2 regions of the Fusibacter sp. JL298sf-3 genome follow, and region 1 is predicted to be linked to the other one. Evidence: a T-box and tRNA genes for the amino acid it is inferred to sense, from the RefSeq annotation. Region 1 holds a T-box; the other holds one or more tRNA genes.

What was found. The T-box of region 1 lies ahead of trpS (tryptophan--tRNA ligase). A T-box ahead of a tRNA ligase gene usually reads a tRNA of that ligase, here a tRNA-Trp.
Region 2: it encodes a tRNA-Trp, which carries the amino acid that the T-box ahead of trpS (tryptophan--tRNA ligase) is inferred to sense. The anticodon was not compared.

What each region holds. Positions count from the first base shown of each region.
Region 1 is NZ_CM132608.1:454,702-461,758, forward strand. It holds gene ACR6HW_RS02225 (hypothetical protein) at 1-97, opposite strand, end outside; gene ACR6HW_RS02230 (EndoU domain-containing protein) at 169-522, opposite strand; gene ACR6HW_RS02235 (hypothetical protein) at 675-890, opposite strand; gene ACR6HW_RS02240 (hypothetical protein) at 900-1,688, opposite strand; gene ACR6HW_RS02245 (oxidoreductase) at 1,994-3,019, opposite strand; gene trpS (tryptophan--tRNA ligase) at 3,074-4,063, opposite strand; T-box leader at 4,204-4,408, opposite strand; gene ACR6HW_RS02255 (exonuclease domain-containing protein) at 4,450-5,328, opposite strand; gene ACR6HW_RS02260 (VOC family protein) at 5,341-5,712, opposite strand; gene ACR6HW_RS02265 (hypothetical protein) at 5,773-6,420, opposite strand; gene ACR6HW_RS02270 (ATP-binding cassette domain-containing protein) at 6,410-7,057, opposite strand, start outside.
Region 2 is NZ_CM132608.1:1,178,451-1,185,507, reverse strand. It holds rRNA gene ACR6HW_RS05905 (23S ribosomal RNA) at 1-1,951, shown strand, start outside; rRNA gene rrf (5S ribosomal RNA) at 2,103-2,219, shown strand; tRNA gene ACR6HW_RS05895 (tRNA-Asn) at 2,225-2,299, shown strand; tRNA gene ACR6HW_RS05890 (tRNA-Leu) at 2,305-2,391, shown strand; tRNA gene ACR6HW_RS05885 (tRNA-Met) at 2,409-2,483, shown strand; tRNA gene ACR6HW_RS05880 (tRNA-Met) at 2,488-2,564, shown strand; tRNA gene ACR6HW_RS05875 (tRNA-Glu) at 2,570-2,644, shown strand; tRNA gene ACR6HW_RS05870 (tRNA-Asp) at 2,676-2,752, shown strand; tRNA gene ACR6HW_RS05865 (tRNA-Thr) at 2,758-2,833, shown strand; tRNA gene ACR6HW_RS05860 (tRNA-Tyr) at 2,851-2,935, shown strand; tRNA gene ACR6HW_RS05855 (tRNA-Gly) at 2,940-3,013, shown strand; tRNA gene ACR6HW_RS05850 (tRNA-Val) at 3,015-3,090, shown strand; tRNA gene ACR6HW_RS05845 (tRNA-Gln) at 3,103-3,177, shown strand; tRNA gene ACR6HW_RS05840 (tRNA-Lys) at 3,189-3,264, shown strand; tRNA gene ACR6HW_RS05835 (tRNA-Ser) at 3,268-3,356, shown strand; tRNA gene ACR6HW_RS05830 (tRNA-Ser) at 3,362-3,454, shown strand; tRNA gene ACR6HW_RS05825 (tRNA-Ile) at 3,460-3,536, shown strand; tRNA gene ACR6HW_RS05820 (tRNA-Trp) at 3,548-3,623, shown strand; tRNA gene ACR6HW_RS05815 (tRNA-Pro) at 3,644-3,720, shown strand; tRNA gene ACR6HW_RS05810 (tRNA-Ile) at 3,728-3,804, shown strand; tRNA gene ACR6HW_RS05805 (tRNA-Phe) at 3,811-3,886, shown strand; gene ACR6HW_RS05800 (ribonuclease H-like domain-containing protein) at 3,943-4,920, opposite strand; gene ACR6HW_RS05795 (HD-GYP domain-containing protein) at 5,180-6,250, shown strand; gene ACR6HW_RS05790 (asparaginase) at 6,325-7,057, opposite strand, start outside.

The DNA.
Region 1 (7,057 bases):
TTTTTTCCATTACCCAGTCATAGCTATCTGTACCGTCTTCGATATCTGCAAATAGAAATGTTTCAATTAGTTTTATTGGTTCTTCTAATCGAATCACCAAACTCTCATCACCATTTCCTAACTTTACCTTTTCAAAATAATTTTCATATTTAATACAACCACCTCCAACTATAATTTGGGAAACGCAAAAATAATTTTCCCAGCACTATCAATATACATTCTAATTTTCATGCCACTAGCAAGTGTACCTTCAAATGTATTCCCAGTAACTAAAACCTTATTTGAGAAAGCTTCATTAATTGAGTCAACAACTTGTTGCGGGGTCCAATTCTTAGGGAACATTGTTGAGTATCCACCATTAGTCACCTTTGCAACTCCATCAACCTCTACTTTTGCCTTATAAACTCCAAACTGATTTTGTGCACTTTCTGTTCCAGGAATCACCTTTCCTTTTGAACCAGGAAGCCCTTCATAGTGGAAGCCGACAGCTTTGCCACTACTATTTAACTCACCTGCTAAAATATGTTCAAGTCATCCATTTTTGAAGTTATCAGCATCGGCTATTTTTGCTAGTTCATCAACAAGATTACTCATCCCCTTAGATGTATAACTGCAGTCAGTTTAGTATATAGAAGAAGGTGGAGAATTCTCTCCACCTTAAGTCTCCTTAATAACTAGTCAACCTCTTCAATATCTTTCAACTCTGACCATAGTGGCTGTAATCCTCTTTTTTCCATTACATCTCTAAAACTTCCACATTTATCTGGGTCAAAATCTTCTGTAAACCAAATGGTGTCACATTCGTCACATATGAATATCTCTGTGTCATCTTTTATTATCTTTGCTCTTTGGATAGCTCCTTGTCCCAAGCAAAATGGACATATCTTCATAATTTCCTCCTATTTAGCCTTTGGGAAAGCTGATATAATCTTAGATGTTCCTTCTTCAATAACAATAGCCATCACATCTTCCCCATTCGTTCCAATTACTTTACCCATCGGAATTTCAAGAAGTCGATTTCCATTACTTTGTAGAACAGACTTTGTCGCTTTACTTCTCAATGCCCAAGCTTCATCGATTACACCGAGTACTTTATCTTTTCCCATATTAAACACAGTGTGTAGTGGTTTCTTTGGATTAGGAGTCAAATGTTCTAGAACATGTAACACTCTATTCCCCTGAGTAGAACCCATTCCATATTCTAGTCCATTAGTAGATATCCAACCAGTAACTTCACCAGCAGCATTTTTCTTTACTGTTAATTGACCAAGTTGCACAAACTCGTCAACCTTAGAAACAAGATTACTCGTCCCCTTACCTGCAACCAAAACAGCAGACAACTTCAACTGAACCGTCTCTATAACACTCTGTGCATAGCTATTAAGTTTTGCTCCAATATCATTAACAGTTTGTGATACGCTATTGAATAAAGCAGCAGCCCCCTTTAACCAAGTACCTTCTAGATAGGCACTAGCACCGTCTAAAAAACCAGTTAGAGATGATATAAAATTGCTTCCAAACGATTTTAAATCGTCTAAAAATCCGGTGATTCCACCACTTGACTTAACAATAGCCTTCACAACACCAGAATCTGCTGCAAGTTCCGCTGCAAAATAAATTTCTTTTAGTACTGTCTTTGCTATATTGCCAAAGCCCCCACCAACAAGTGCAATGACATTTATCATCACATTAATAGCATTGTCAATAGTATCTTACACCAATTGAATAAGAAGGCAGTTGCATTGTTGAAATTACCAACGATCCTATTATAGCAACTATCAGTCGAAGGACCTTAAGTTCTCCAGATAATTTAATTATAGCAGCTTTGTCATTGAGGTCAACGCCGCCATAAGTTTTTGGTTGTATTTCAATTGTATAACCGCAGTTTTAACATTTTGCTACTTCATTCATATCCATGCACCCTTTCCCCGTCAAACCTTGTTGCATAAAAAAAAATGCGCCTAAGCGCATTTCTTTAAAGGTTAATTTTCATCTATTCAACAGCCCGCGCATAGGGCGCCGGCCACTTGTAGTCCGCCACCTTAAGGGCATGCGCCGCACGGTGTGGGAAATATGGGTCTCTGAGCAATGCTCGACCCAAATAAATTAAGTCGGCTTCCCCACGGGCAAGCACGGACTCGGCGTGTTCAGGTGTAGTGATCAATCCACCTGCAATCGTCGGCAAACCGGTACACGCTTTAACCACTGACGCCATTGGGACTTGATACCCCGGAAATGTCGGAACGGGCTCAGGTGTCGCACCACCGGAGCTGACGTGTACCACGTCTACGCCAAGTGCCTTTACCTTTGCAACCATAGCGCCGATGTCTTCAGGGCAATTGCCGCCTTCCGCATAGTCTTCTGCGGAAACTCTTAAAAGAATCGGTTTCTCAGCCGGCCACTTGGTCTTTACGGCGTTTAATACATCTTTTAAAAACCTCAAACGGTTCTCTTCAGAACCGCCATAGAGATCTGTGCGCTTGTTCATCACAGGCGACAGAAACTGGTGAATCAAATAGCCGTGCGCGCCGTGGATTTCGATGGCGTCGTAACCAGCTGCTTCAGCACGCTCTGCGGCACTTGCAAAAGCGGCAACCGTTTCATCTATCAGCGCCTGCGACATGGCCGTGGGAACCGCATAGCGCTCGCTGAAACGCTCTGCCGACGCGCTGATAGGCGTCACCCCTTCGACACCGCATTTGGCACCGGCGTGTCCAAGCTGCACAGCAACTTTGCCCCCCATTTGATGAACACTGGATACAAGCTGTCGATGCGCTTCAACCTGAGCTTCTGTATAAAGACCTAAATCGGCACTTGAAATACGGCCTCTACTCTCCACGCCGGTAGCTTCCACAACAATCAGCCCAACGCCACCAACAGCGCGAGACGCGTAGTGCTGTACGTGAAATGCCGTTGCGATACCGTCCTCTTCTGCACAGAAAAGACACATTGGCGCCATTACCAAACGATTTTTAAGCATTAAATTTTTAACTTGAAACGGTTCAAATAGTTTTGCCATGGTGTACATCCTTTCACATTTTAATTCGTTAACCGAAATATATCATAAATTGGGCTATTTGTACAGGTTCAAATGCATGGCAGATTTAACAGCCGCCACTGTCTCAGCACCAATGGCCTGCGCTTTAGCCGACCCCTCGGCGATAATAGAGACGACGTCATCCACTCTATTTTCGTAGTGCGAACGCCGTATGCGGATGGGCTCGAGCAACGTGTTGAGCACCTCAGTCAATCGACCCTTACAGGCGACACAGCCCAAGGTTGCCCCACTGCATCTCGCCGATATATCAGGGGCCTCAAGTGGATTAAAGACGTTGTGATAAGTGGCAACCACACAGCGCTCAGGGTGGCCTTTGTCTTTCAGTGAAATCCGCGAAGGGTCCGTTACCGCCGATCGCACTTTAGTGGCCACAACATCTGCCGCATCGGATAAATAGATGGCGTTGCCAAGGCTTTTGCCCATTTTGCTGTTGCCATCGAGCCCCGGAAGCCGGGGCACATCACTCAGCAAAGCTTCTGGCCTTTTAAGTACGTCCCCATAAAGGCTGTTGAACTTCCTTACGATGCGGTGCGTCTGTTCGATATGCGGCAACTGATCTTCGCCGACCGGCACCAAATCTGCGTGAACACAGGTTATATCCGCCGCTTGACTAACGGGATAACCTAAAAACCCATAGGTCAGCTCCTTGGTGCCGTACTGTGCCATCTCCGACTTAATCGTCGGGTTGTGACGCAATGTGTTCACAGTTGTAATCATTGAGTAAAATACCGTGAGTTCGGCAATTGCCGCCACATGTGACTGCTGAACCAAAGTCACCTTCTCGGGATCTAAACCCACCGACAAGTTGTCGAGAGCGACGTCGAGAACACTTTCCCGTATCAGAGCCGGCGACTCAAAATGCGTGGTCATCGCTTGGACATCGGCAAGTAGGACATACGTATCGTATGTGTCCTGAAGTGCAACGCGGTTTTTTAAACTCCCGACATAGTGTCCCAAATGAAGTTTGCCGGTGGTGCGTTCGCCTGTTAAAATTCTTTTTTGCATAAAAAATACCTCCCTAATTACTGTGAGGCATGTGCACCATTAAGTGTGGTTTTATAAAGCTCGGCGTTCAGCACCCAAAAGCACTCAAAGTGCCTTGATACAAGCGATGAACCACGAAAAATACAAAAAGCTCCTATCCATTACAGGATAGAAGCCACCTTAATTGTCTATTTGTCACATACCATCATATGCTCTCATCATAACGGTTAGAGTTTCCGTCAACGCCTACTGAATTCGGGTTGCCCTCATGAGCCCACTTCAACTTTTCTCCCAATGCCGTCTCTCACCAACAACGGCTCTCTTTAAATCTTCAAAAAGTCTACTCTTCTCAATCAACGGTTTCACTGAAGCCTATTGTACACGATGTACAGGGGCAAGTCAAGCTGCTACAGAACATCGCTTTCTTTAAGAATCTTCAAGTCCACGCCTTTTGCCTTGACGTACAGTGCCTTTTGAATTTTCGTCCCAAAAGAACCGCACACCCATCGACTGCTTCCAAGAGCGCCTACGACGAGATAGTCCACCTTTCTCGACACTTGTGCCACACAAACACCGCCTTTAGAAGTAATAAAAGCCGTGACATCGCCCTTGGAACCGAAACTGAAATTGCCGGTCAAACAAAACCACTTGCCCTCAAATATCAGAGGGCCTTCCAAGGCGTCAATATAGTCGCAGGTTTCAGTGGAAAGGCTGATATTAAGCGCACTGCGACGTACATAGCGGTCGTTGATTTTAGGGTGAAACAGTTTGACGTCTTCAGCTGTGAAGCCGAACAACTGGTAGAGGCGTATAAAAATACCGTAACAGCCCCAAGTATCCGCCATGGCGTTGTGATGGTTCTCAAGCGGTATCCCAAAGGTTTCGCAGATGCCGTCTAAACTGTACCGCGGCAACTCCAAGCGCTGATTGCACATTTCCCACGTACAGGCATAGCGCAGTTCGGGAATCTCGATTTCATAATAATACAACACTTTTGTGAGAACCGTTAAATCGAAACGCGCATTGTGGGCGACGATGACGGCGTCTGTAAAATAAGGTGCCACTTCAGGCCAAAGCGCTTTAAAAGTCGGCGCATCCTTCACCGCTTCCGCGGTGACACCGTGGAGATCCACATTAAACGGATCGAAATACGCCTCAGGATCTACGTAATACTCGTGCTCGAACACCACTTCACCGTCGACCATGTGCACGATTCCAAAAGAACAAATGCGGTCGTTCAGTTTGTTGGGGGTCTCTAAATCAAAAAAAGTAAACTTGTCGTTCAAAACTGCCCCCCTCTACTCAAAGCATTGAAACTCAATGCGGTTTCCCGAAGGGTCTAGAGCGTAAAACTGATAGATGCCGAATTCGGGTTTAAACATCGGCTCTGAAGTTGCAGAAGCCCCCAGTGAAGCCGATTTAGATACTAGGGCACTATATACGGCATCAACCGCGGTCCTATCCTTTAAAACAAAACACACGAGGCCCGCCGAGCCCGCTTCTTTATAGTGTTCGCAAAAGCCTATGAGCCCGGACGGACTTTTATAAATTCGGCAACGCCCTTGATCAACAGCTAAGGGCAATCCGAGAAATGTATTGTAAAATGCGTGTACGGCCTCTAAATTCAGGCCCTTTAAAAATGTAATCGTCGATTCAATCTCAAAAGCCATAAAACATCCCTTCTTTAACGTCGTGTTATAACTATTGTAACACGAGCGTCACAAGAAAGGCTACCTGAAATCGGAAGTTTCAAGTTTGATGTGGTTGTAAGGGCGAAGAAATAAAATCGGTATCAGGCAAATCCCCACAATCGCCGGTAAGAGCCACTGGGTGGGTAGAGAAGTCAGCGGCAACAGCAGAATGTTGAGCGCTAGAACACCTGCGACACATAGAGCAGTGGCCCTAAGTGGCGGCTTGGTTAAATAGAGCACTACGACTGCCGTTGCAAGTGTCATTACTGCAGACGATGCCAGTAGCAGGAGCATCAACAGTTTAAAATAAAAGCCTGCAGTAGGTGACGCACCAATCCATTGCAGATGTGTCATGCTTCTTAAAGACAGGGCTACCGCGGGAACATAGGCGACGATGCTGCCCACTAGAACCACCAGCCATTGATAGCGGCCGATTTCTTTTAAAGTACGTTTTCTAGGTGCTGAAAAAACAATGGCGTATTTGTAGTTGATTAAAGGCATGGCAATACCGTGTATTACCGCGACGACAAGCGAGAGTATAGCGAAAATCAGGGCGACCACTTGGTAGGCGGTGTTGGGGTTCGCCCAGTGTTGAACGGGAATTTGAATAGCGAGGTTCCCTAGTGTCACTAAGCCAAATATTAAGTAGAGCATCTGAAGCTCTTTAAAAATGCGTTTAATCCACATACGTCCCTCCTATTCGCTTGCTGTACAGGATGAGGTCGTCTAAGGAAAGCTGGGAAATTACTGCGCCACGCGCCTCCAACTGACGACGCTCCGTTTCGTTTAACACATCGTAAATGGCGCATACAGACTGCTGTCCGAACTGTGATGTATGAAGTCGTCTTTTGTTATCTAATAGCGATGCCACCAGATCTGTAGGCATCTTAATCTCAAACGCGCGTCTGCGCACATCGTCATAAGTGGCGTCGATGACGAGCTTGCCTTCAGACAAAATCAAAACATGGTCAAGCAGCGGTGACAACTCGTTGGCATGATGCGTCGTTAAGATAAACGTGCGGTTGTCTCGCATATAATCGTCAATCAGTCTTTCGAAAATAAGTTTTCGCGTACCGACGTCTACAGAGACAAATGTTTCGTCGAGTACCGTTACAGGTGACCGGCTCGCCAGTGCCAAAGCGGTGCACACAAGACCGCGCTCCCCCTTTGACAACCGACTGTATCGCTTTTTAACCGGAATTTGAAAGGTGTTGACCAGCTTCGCTTCGTAGTCGACGTCGTACGACGGATAATAAGGGCGCGCCACTTTAAACAGTTGCTTTACCGTAATATCTACTTTTTCAAAGTCCCTATCGGTAACCAT
Region 2 (7,057 bases), 720 kb from region 1:
CTTTTACTCAGGAGTCAGACTATGTGTGATAAGATTCATAGTCGAAAGGGAAAGAGCCCAGACCATCAGCTAAGGTCCCAAAATGCAAGTTAAGTGGAAAAGGATGTGGGATTGCACAGACAACTAGGATGTTGGCTTAGAAGCAGCCACTCATTTAAAGAGTGCGTAACAGCTCACTAGTCGAGTGATCCTGCGCCGAAGATTACCGGGGCTAAAACTTGCTACCGAAGCTATGGAATTGTTTAGACAATTGGTAGAGGAGCATTGTGTGAGAGGTGAAGTAAGATCGCAAGGACTTATGGATATCACACAAGAGAGAATGTTGGCATGAGTAACGAGAGACGGGTGAGAATCCCGTCCGCCGAAAACCTAAGGTTTCCTGAGGAAGGTTCGTCCGCTCAGGGTAAGTCAGGACCTAAGCCGAGGACGAAAGTCGTAGGCGATGGACAACAGGTGAAGATTCCTGTACCACCGAGACCCGTTTGAGAGAAGGAATGACACAGGAGGTTATGCTGAGCATGCGAATGGAAGAGCATGTCCAAGCAGCGAGTCTGTAGCGTAGGCAAATCCGCGCTACTGAGGATGAGCTGTGATGGGGAGTGAACTTAAGTAACGAAGCAGCAGATATCACACTGTCAAGAAAAGTTTCTATCGAGGGAGCAGGTGCCTGTACCGTAAACCGACACAGGTAGGAGAGTAGAGAATACTAAGGCGCGCGAGAAAACCATTGTTAAGGAACTCGGCAAAATGACCCCGTAACTTCGGGAGAAGGGGTGCCGGATTAGGTTAAGAGCTAGATCCGGCCGCAGAGGATAGGCCCAAGCGACTGTTTACCAAAAACACAGGTCTCTGCTAAATCGAAAGATGATGTATAGGGGCTGACGCCTGCCCGGTGCTGGAAGGTTAAGGGGAAGTGTTAGTTTAGGCGAAGCACAGAACTGAAGCCCCAGTAAACGGCGGCCGTAACTATAACGGTCCTAAGGTAGCGAAATTCCTTGTCGGGTAAGTTCCGACCCGCACGAAAGGCGTAACGATTTGGGCGCTGTCTCAACAATGGACTCGGTGAAATTGTAGTACCGGTAAAGATGCCGGTTACCCGCAGCTAGACGGAAAGACCCCGTGGAGCTTTACTGCAGCTTGGCACTGGATAATGGTATATGATGTACAGGATAGGTGGGAGACTAAGAATATAGGACGCCAGTCTTATAGGAGTCGCTGTTGGGATACCACTCTTTGTATACCGTTATTCTAACTATGGACAGTGATCCTGTTCTAGGACAATGTCAGGTGGGCAGTTTGACTGGGGCGGTCGCCTCCTAAAGAGTAACGGAGGCGCCTAAAGGTTCCCTCAGCGCGGTTGGAAATCGCGCGAAGAGTGTAAAGGCAAAAGGGAGCTTGACTGCGAGAGAGACATCTCGAGCAGGGACGAAAGTCGAGCTTAGTGATCCGGTGGCACCGCATGGAAGGGCCATCGCTCAACGGATAAAAGCTACCCCGGGGATAACAGGCTTATCTCCCCCAAGAGTCCACATCGACGGGGAGGTTTGGCACCTCGATGTCGGCTCGTCTCATCCTGGGGCTGAAGTAGGTCCCAAGGGTTGGGCTGTTCGCCCATTAAAGAGGCACGCGAGCTGGGTTCAGAACGTCGTGAGACAGTTCGGTCCCTATCTGCTGTGGGCGTAGGAAATTTGAGAGGAGCTGTCCTTAGTACGAGAGGACCGGGATGGACAAACCTCTGGTGTATCAGTTGTTCTGCCAAGAGCACTGCTGAGTAGCTAAGTTTGGAAGGGATAAGCGCTGAAGGCATCTAAGCGCGAAGCCCCCCTCAAGATGAGATTTCCCATCTTTTAATAGAGTAAGACCCCATGAAGATAATATGGTAATAGGCCTGAGGTGTAAGTGCAGCAATGCATTCAGCTGACAGGTACTAATAGGTCGAGGACTTGACCACGCTTTAGAGTTAAGAGGATTTATCGGTTCTTATATATACAGTTTTCAGGGTACTAACCCTAAAAAAAGCAACAAAAAAGTGTTGACAGCACTAAAGTGATTATGATATAATATAATTCGCTGGTGAGAGAAAACACGAGCTAAAGAGATAATTCAGTGACGAAGGCGGAGGGGCAACACCTGTTCCCATACCGAACACAGAAGTAAAGTCCTCCAGCGTCGATGGTACTTGGCGGGCAGCTGCCTGGGAGAGTAGAACGTTGCTGATTTATGTTCCAAGGTAGCTCAACGGTGGAGCACTCGGCTGTTAACCGATAGGCTGTGGGTTCGAATCCCACCCTTGGAGCCAAAAGTGCCGGGGTGGCGGAACTGGCAGACGCACAGGACTTAAAATCCTGCGATGGCAACATCGTACCGGTTCGATTCCGGTCCTCGGCACCATTAGAAATACCCAATATCGCGGAGTGGAGCAGTGGCAGCTCGTTGGGCTCATAACCCAAAGGTCGCAGGTTCGAATCCTGCCTCCGCAACCATTATGGCGGCGTAGCTTAGTTGGCTAGAGCGTTCGGTTCATACCCGAAAGGTCGGTGGTTCGAGTCCACTCGCCGCTACCAGATTTGGCCCCTTGGTCAAGCGGTTAAGACACCGCCCTTTCACGGCGGTAACAGGGGTTCGATTCCCCTAGGGGTCACCATTTTAAGAGGACGTTAATTCGTTCTCAACGCGGTCCAGTAGTTCAGTTGGTTAGAACGCTAGCCTGTCACGCTAGAGGTCGAGGGTTCGAGTCCCTTCTGGATCGCCATTTATGCCGGTGTAGCTCAATTGGTAGAGCAACTGACTTGTAATCAGTAGGTCGCGGGTTCGAGTCCCATCACCGGCTCCATCTTAATTTAATACAGTGGAGGGGTTCCCGAGTGGCCAAAGGGGGCGGACTGTAAATCCGTTATCGTCGATTTCGAAGGTTCGAATCCTTCTCCCTCCACCAACATGCGGGTGTAGCTCAATGGTAGAGCCCCGGCCTTCCAAGCCGGTCGTGAGAGTTCGATTCTCTTCACCCGCTCCATGGGAGTATAGCTCAGCTGGGAGAGCATCTGCCTTACAAGCAGGAGGTCATAGGTTCGATCCCTATTACTCCCACCATTTTCAAAACATTGGGGATTCGCCAAGCGGTAAGGCAACGGACTTTGACTCCGTCATTCACAGGTTCAAATCCTGTATCCCCAGCCAAATTCATATTGGGTCCATTAGCTCAGTCGGTAGAGCACCTGACTTTTAATCAGGGTGTCCCGCGTTCGAGTCGCGGATGGATCACCAAAAGGAGAGGTACCGAAGCGGTCATAACGGGGCGGTCTTGAAAACCGTTAGGGTGCAAGCCCACGTGGGTTCGAATCCCACCCTCTCCGCCAAAAATGGAGAAGTACTCAAGTGGCTGAAGAGGCTCCCCTGCTAAGGGAGTAGGTCCTATTTACGGGGCGCGAGGGTTCAAATCCCTCCTTCTCCGCCATTCTTGGGCCTTTAGCTCAGTTGGTCAGAGCGCCCGGCTCATAACCGGATGGTCCGGGGTTCGAGTCCCTGAAGGCCCACCATGATTCAAAATAGGGGTGTAGCTCAGTTGGTAGAGCAGCGGTCTCCAAAACCGCGTGTCGTGGGTTCAAGTCCTGTCACCCCTGCCATCTTAATTTCATATTTATATCGGGGTGTAGCGCAGTTTGGTAGCGCATCTGGTTTGGGACCAGAGGGTCGCGGGTTCAAATCCTGCCACCCCGACCATAATTGTGGGCGTATAGCTCAGCTGGTTAGAGCGCACGCCTGATAAGCGTGAGGTCGGTGGTTCGAGTCCACTTATGCCCACCACAATTAGCCCAGATAGCTCAGTCGGTAGAGCAGGGGACTGAAAATCCCCGTGTCGGTGGTTCGATTCCGCCTCTGGGCACCACACTCAACAACGCATACGCGTTGTTTTTTTTTATTGTCACTACATAAAAACTCGCCCTAAAAAAGAGCGAGCTCAGGATATGTTTTCAATAGAGTCTCTAAATGTGAATAGATGTTGGCTTCATAGAACACGCCTTCGTTGTAGAGAATATGTCCTTGTTTGGCTTCATTGCTCAGCTCTTGAAAAGGGATGCCGTAGACCGAATCGGTGTCGACTGTCCATAAAGTGTTGTTGCCGAATCCCTTTAACAACAGTGAAAGCTCGTAAAAATGTTCTTTTTTTTGAAGGCGATAACCGATTTTGACGATGTCAACCGAAGCGTTTTCTGGGAAGAAGACCGTTGAAAAGTGAACCGTTAAATGATGATTTTTGATATAATAATTAGAAATAGCCCACTTGTTGTCGGCGACGTCGACCACAGGTAACGGCTTCATGTCGACAAAGCTGGCAATTCGATCGTATAGAGGCAGTAAGTTTACAATATCATCGTAGTTGTGACGGCAGATAATCGCTTCGCAAGCCGGTGTTGGATGAGCCAAATAGGCCTCGTAGAGTTCAACGCTCTCCTTTCCGGAGATGGTGTCAACGCGGTCGATATTGAAAAAGCGCTCGATGTTTTTCAGCGTATACGCGTCTAAATTGAAGCGGTTCTTATTTTGACGAACAATTTTTAAAAGATCGATGTCGAACGCCTTGCTCAGCGTCGTAGAAAAACGATGGTGCTTTAAGCGGGCGTTGATAAAAGAAAAATCAAATGCGTCACCGTTAAAAGAAATAAACGCGTCTACAGGCCGACTTTTTAGTAGGTCGAGCAAGGTGCAGAGCAACTCGCGTTCTGATAGACCGTCATCGTTGAAGAGTTGAAGAACATCACATTCTGAGTGGCAACTGGAAAAAAAGACGAGTCCAATGAGGATGATGTCGTGTCGATAGCCGAGCCCACGTGTCTCGATGTCAATCACACAGTACGTTCGGTCTGGCTCAATGCAAGTTGGCCTATAGGCAGTGGGTGCAGTATTTTTGATCAGTTTCATAGGCAGCTCCTCGTAATAAAATCCATAGGTGACATGTAGTCAAAAAACAGAAATTGTGATACTATAAAGTGTACTAAGACTTCGTGTAAAGCATGTCTTAAGATGGTATCAGTATAGTAGAAGAAACGGCTTTTGTCAAAAGTGATTAAAGTGGTATATCAGTCACTTATATGGGCAATAAAGTGGCTTCGGGTATAGAGTGAATAGTGTGCGTCACCGAGGGTGTACAAGGGAAAAACAGTGCTTTCTAGGAGGTCAGATGAAGGGCATACCTGTAAACGGACTAAAAGTTGGAGATTGTTTGTCGAAAGACGTTTTTAATGATTTGGGGAATATAATTTTATCTGAAGGAACGCAGATTACAGAAAAACATCTGGCTTACTTCAAGCGCCATCAAATTGATTTTGTCTACATTGCTGAAGAGGTTAAGCGCGTGGAAGATGCTTCGGCATACAAGCTTTTAACAGACGAAAAGTATCGGCAGTTGAGCTTTTGCTACAGAAACGTGCTGGATGTCTATAAGGACACTTTTTTCAAGGTTCGGGAAGGAATGCTGGATAACGACGCCCTAGAGTCTCTTAAAACGTCTTTGACACCGCTTCTGGAAGAACTTCTAAAGGACAATGATGTATTGGGTAGCCTCAGACTGGTATCGCTAGAGGAGGATTATCAGCTGACACATGCCGTCAACGTGTCCATGCTCGGAGCGATGATCGGCAAGTGGCTCAGTCTTGACTTATCGACTATCAGAGAAATTGCATTGGCGGGATTGTTGCACGATATTGGAAAAGCACAGATATCGCCGGGACTGTTGCTTAAGAAAGAGGAGATAACCCCCTCGGAATCAAAGATTTTTCAGTCGCACACGCAAAAAGGCTATGAGTTGCTCAAGGGCAATCCCAATATATCTAAGGAAGTGTTGGCAGGCGTTTTATTCCATCACGAACGCAGTAACGGTAAGGGCTACCCCAGCGGCTTAACCGATGAGCAAACCCCTTATTTAGCGCGTATTATAGCTGTGGCAGACGTGTACGACGCCGTTACATCTGATCGCGTTTATAAAGATGGGGTATCTGCATTTACAGCATTCTCAATTATCAAGGATGAAAGTTTTGCGGGATTGGATCCGGCGATATCAGAAGTTTTTTTAAGCAATATAGCAGCCTACTTTATTAACAATCGCGTCAAATTGTCTGATGGCAATGTCGGACGTGTTGTGTATGTCAATAAATATGCGCTTAACCGACCGCTAATCCGCCTTGACAACGACGATTATGTCGATTTATCAATGGACTATTCCATTCAGGTGGATGAAGTCATGATGTTGTAGCATAAAACAAGCTCCCCGGTAAAAAAACGGAGAGCTTTTTATTTGTCCACTTGAAAATTCTAGCGAGGACACGGTTAGTAGTTGTTGGCTTCAAAAATAGCGCGAATGCTTTCAAAGTCATTGGTCTTGCCCAAAGCCAGCATTAATTTAATGCGGGCTTTTTGGCCATTGAGGTTGCCACCAAAAATGGCGCCCAGTGTACGAAGGTCTTTTCCCGCCCCCGGGTAGCCATAGGAGTCGAGAACGCGGCCCATAGGACATCTTGACACAATGACCACGGGAATCTCGTTTAATAAGGCGTTTTCAATGCCGGGTTTCATAGTTGGCGGGACATTACCGCGACCCATGGCTTCAATGACGATGCCTTTGACACCGTTTGCCACAGCGTAGTTGATGTAATCGGAATCCGCACCGACACAGGCTTTAATCAATGCGATATTCGGCTCGTATCGATCGGTTTTAATGTGTTCAGATCGGGTGAAACTTCTATAATAAACGGCCACGTCGTTGTCTACAATCCCCAGTGGCCCAAACTCGAGCGATTTAAAAGTGTCCAGTGATAGCGTATGGCTTTTTGTCGCTTCTTTTGCCGAGTTGATTTCATTGTTTAAAACAATGAGAACCCCTTTCCCTCTAGATTCTTCAGAAACGGCAGTACAAATAGCTGAAGACAAATTACTCGGGCCGTCGTAGCCGAGTTCCGAGCCATTGCGCATCGCCGCCACGACGATAATCGGTTTATCGGTGTCGAAACAAAGGTCGAGAAAATAAGCCGTCTCTTCAAGTGAGTCCGTGCCGTGCGTAATG